2 regions of the Streptomyces sp. NBC_01116 genome follow, and region 1 is predicted to be linked to the other one. Evidence: riboswitches for the same ligand, from Rfam matches in the RefSeq annotation. Region 1 holds a riboswitch; the other holds the start of a gene.

What was found. A riboswitch is a leader RNA that binds a small molecule or an ion and turns the genes downstream of it on or off. The one in region 1 is predicted to bind S-adenosylmethionine.
Region 2: another riboswitch for S-adenosylmethionine. It lies ahead of OG245_RS09045 (aminotransferase class V-fold PLP-dependent enzyme); the one in region 1 lies ahead of thrC (threonine synthase).

Annotation. Positions count from the first base shown of each region.
Region 1 covers NZ_CP108644.1:4,761,036-4,763,225, forward strand. The annotation lists gene OG245_RS20780 (trehalose-6-phosphate synthase) at 1-59, opposite strand, end outside; gene OG245_RS20785 (glucosyl-3-phosphoglycerate synthase) at 124-1,074, opposite strand; SAM riboswitch class I at 1,229-1,356, shown strand; gene thrC (threonine synthase) at 1,376-2,190, shown strand, end outside.
Region 2 covers NZ_CP108644.1:2,072,759-2,074,948, forward strand. The annotation lists gene OG245_RS09045 (aminotransferase class V-fold PLP-dependent enzyme) at 1-963, opposite strand, end outside; SAM riboswitch class IV at 1,141-1,258, opposite strand; gene trpD (anthranilate phosphoribosyltransferase) at 1,365-2,190, opposite strand, start outside.

The DNA of each region.
Region 1 (2,190 bases):
CCGCGGTTGGACGCGACGAGGACCTGGGCGGTGGCGGAGGATGTGTGCTCGGAGACCATGTAGCGGAACCTAGCCCGTGAGGGAAGTCGCCAAACGCCTCAGGGCCTTCTGCGGCCCACCGCCTCACGCCGCGTGGCGTTCCGCGTACTCCGCGATCTCCCGCATCGGCGGCCTTTCCTCCGTGTCCACCGCATGGGTGCGGGGCACGAATCCGTCCTCGCCGCGTTCGAACTGGGTCAGCGCGGGCCGCACCAGATGGCCCCGGGAGAGCCGCAGCTGCGCCGTGCGGTAGATCGCCGCCGCCATCCGGCCCAGCGCCTGCCCGTCCTGGTGGCGGTGTCGGCGTACGCCGACGTCGACCTGGCCCAGCGCGTCCAGGCCCACCGTGTGCAGCGCGTCCACCAGCAGCCCCAGCTCCACTCCGTAACCGACCGGGAACGGCAGCCGCTCCAGCAGCGACCGCCGCACCGCGTACTCGCCCCCCAGCGGCTGCACGAACCCGGCCAGCTGGGGCCAGTGCAGATTGAGCAGCGGGCGCGCCACCAGCTCGGTGACCCGGCCTCCCTGACCTGCGCTGTCGCCGAGCGGGCGGTCGTACATCGCCTTGACGAACTGGACGGACGGGTCGGTGAGCAGCGGCCCGACCGTGCCCGAGACGAAGTCCGCGGAGAAGTCCCTGAGGTCGGCGTCCACGAAGCAGACGATCTCGCCGCTGGTCACCAGGAGTGACCGCCACAGCACCTCGCCCTTGCCGGGCACGGCCGGTATCCGGGGCAGGATCGCGTCCCGGTGGACCACTCGGGCGCCCGCCGCGCGGGCCACGGCGGCGGTGGCGTCGGTGGAGCCGGAGTCGATCACGACGAGCTCGTCGACGAGCCGGACCTTCTCCATGAGCTCCCGGCGGATCGTCGCCACGATCGCGCCGACCGTGGCCTCCTCGTTCAGCGCGGGCAGCACCACGCTCACGGACGTGGCGCGAGGATCGGCGTCCCGGGCGTCGGTGAGCCGGTTCAGCGGGCGGTCGCCGGACGACCAGGAACGCCTGGTCAGCCAGCGTTCCACCTCTTCGAGCACGGTCGGCACTCCCTGTGTGTGATCCATCTCGCGGTTCGGACGACTATCTCAACGGTCCGGTGCTTCGGTTACAGTCTTGAACAACGCGTACGACCGTCGCATGTCGGGGTCGGACCGCACATAAACGCCTGGATCGAAGATCCAGCGCCATAAGAGCTCATCCAGAGGGACTGAGGGAACGGCCCGTTGAAGTCCCGGCAACCCTCCTGCCGACCGCGAGGTCACGGTGGGGAAGGTGCCAATTCCGTCTTGCGGCGAAATGCGTCGCAGGGAAGATGAGGAGAAAGGGACCTCCGCCATCATGGCTGTTCAGACCGTTGCAGGTAACACCGCTTCTTCCGCCCCGGCCGTTGATCTCGGTCCCGCCGCGGCGCTTTCCTGCCGCGAGTGCGGCGAGCGTTTCGAGCTCGGCCCGCTTTTCGCCTGTGCGTCCTGTTTCGGACCGCTGGAAGTGGCCTACGACCTGCCCACCGGCTCCCCGGAGGAGCTGCGCAAGCGCATCGAGGCCGGCCCGAACAACATCTGGCGCTACGCCCCGCTGCTGCCGGTGCCCGCCGACGTCGCGGAGAAGCCCAACATCAACCCCGGCTTCACCAAGCTCGTCAAGGCCGACAACCTCGCCCGTGAGCTGGGCGTCACCGGCGGCCTGTACGTGAAGGACGACTCCGGCAACCCGACGCACTCCTTCAAGGACCGCGTCGTCGCCATCGCCGTCGAGGCCGCCCGCGCCTTCGGCTTCACCACCCTCTCCTGCTCCTCCACGGGCAACCTGGCCGGAGCCGTCGGCGCCGCCGCCGCCCGGGCCGGCCTGCGCTCCTGCGTGTTCATCCCGCACGACCTGGAGCAGGGCAAGGTCGTCATGGCCGCGGTGTACGGCGGTGAGCTGGTCGGCATCGAGGGCAACTACGACGACGTCAACCGCTTCTGCTCCGAGCTCATCGGCGACCCGCTCGGCGAGGGCTGGGGCTTCGTCAACGTCAACCTGCGCCCGTACTACGGCGAGGGCTCCAAGACGCTGGCGTACGAGATCTGCGAGCAGCTCGGCTGGCGGCTGCCCGACCAGATCGTCATCCCGATCGCGTCCGGCTCCCAGCTCACGAAGATCGACAAGGGCTT
Region 2 (2,190 bases), 2.7 Mb from region 1:
GCGGACCCGGCCCACGAGCTCCTGCTCCCGGGCGACCAGGCCCTCGAAGCCGGCCTCGGTCAGGGCCTTGCAGGCGGAGGCGATGGAGTAGACGCCGATGACGTTGGGCGAACCGGCCTCGTGGCGGGCGGCCGTGGTGTGCCAGTCGACGTCCACGCCGCCGTCGGCGCGCCGGGCGACCTTGCGGGACGCGCCGCCGCCGGCGAGGTACGGCTCGGCGGCCTGGAGCCAGTCGGCGCGGCCGGCCAGGACCCCGGAGCCGAAGGGCGCGTACAGCTTGTGGCCGGAGAACGCGACCCAGTCGACGTCCAGTTCGGCGATGTCCACGGGGTGGTGCGGGGCCAGCTGGGCGGCGTCGAGGACGATGCGGGCGCCGTGCGCGTGGGCGGCCGCGGCCAGCTCCCTCACCGGCCACAGCTCACCGGTCACGTTGGACGCGCCGGTGACGCAGACGAGGGCGGGGCCGTAGGGGTCGCGGTCGGCGAGCGCGCGCTCCAGGGCCTCGACGGCCTGGGCCGGGGTGCGGGGCGCGTTGAGGTAGGTGACCCGGGCGTCGCGCCAGGGCAGCAGGGACGCGTGGTGCTCGGTCTCGTAGACGAAGACCTGGCAGTCGGCGGGGATCGCGGCGGCCAGCAGGTTGAGGGAGTCGGTCGTGGAGCGGGTGAAGACCACCTGGTCGTCCGCGCGGCAGCCGAGGAACTCCGCGACCGTGCGGCGGCTGTTCTCGAAGAGGTCGGTGGAGAGCTGCGAGAGGTAGCCGGCACCGCGGTGGACGCTGCCGTAGTACGGGGCGTACGCGGCGACGTCGTCCCAGACCCGCTGGAGGGCCGGGGCGCTGGCGGCGTAGTCGAGCGCGGCGTAGGTGACCTCACCGCCGGTGACGAGCGGAACCGTGACGTTCTGCCCCAGAACGGGCAGCGGGGCACAAACCGACGAGTCGAGGGCAGCGGTGGGGACAGACATGGCGAACTCCCGTAACAGGCAGGCGAAATCCGGCGCCGGCGGATACGCGGCAGCGCAGGAGGAGGAAAGGAAAAGGGTGCGCGGAAGGAGGGCGATAAGCCCTAGCGCATTCGCTTGCTCACAGAAGACTCCCTAGGGACCAGGACCCCGGGGGCTGGCATCCGCTGGATGCCGAGGGGCCCGCGCTTGCCGCAGACCTCGCTGCCTGCGGCCTGGTCTTCACCCGGGGCACCCCGCCACGGACGGAGGGTTGCCGGACAGCGGGCCGGGGCCGTAGTCGCTGTCACTCATGACCTGCGCAGCATCTTGCCATACGTGCGCACACGCGCAAGGGCGCAGTCCGGCATCCGGACTGCGCCCTGTGTCACACCGTGTGCCCCGGAGCCGTCCCCGGGGCGCGCTCAAGCGTTGCTGGCCGCCACCCAGCGCCCCAGTGCCCGCTTGGCGGCCCCGGAGTCGATGGCCTCGGCCGCGACGAGGATCTTCGCCGCGAGCTGTTCGGTCAGCGTGCCGGGGCCCGGGTCCAGGGCGACCAGGGCCGCCGCCGAATTGAGCAGCACCGCCTCGCGTACCGCGCCCGCCTCGCCGTCCAGCAGGCGGCGGGCCACATCGGCGTTGTACGAGGCGTCGGCGCCGCGCAGCGCCTCGACGGGGACGATGGGCAGCCCGACGTCGCGCGGGTCGAAGGGCTCCTCGCGGACCGCGCCGTCGCGCACCACCCAGACCCGGGAGGTGGCGGTGGTGGTCAGCTCGTCGAGTCCGTCGTCGCCGCGGAAGACCAGCGCCGAGTTCCCCCGGTCCGCCAGCACGCCCGCGACGATGGGCGCCATCCGGGCGTCGGCGACGCCGACCGCCTGCGCGCGGACCTGGGCCGGGTTGGTGAGGGGCCCCAGGATGTTGAACGTGGTCTGCGCGCCGAGTTCCTTGCGGGCCTTGGCGGCGTACCGCAGGGCGGGGTGGAACTTCACGGCGAAGCAGAAGGTGATGCCCGCCGCTTCGGCTACCTCGACGACCCGCCGCGGGGTCAGCTCCAGGTTGACGCCGAGCTTCTCCAGCACGTCGGAGGAGCCGCTCGCGGAGGAGGCGGCGCGGTTGCCGTGCTTGACGACCTTGGCACCGGTGCCGGCGATGACGATCGCGGACATGGTCGAGATGTTGACCGTCTTGGCGAGGTCGCCGCCGGTGCCGACGATGTCGACGGTCCGGCCCGGCACCTCGATGGTGTTG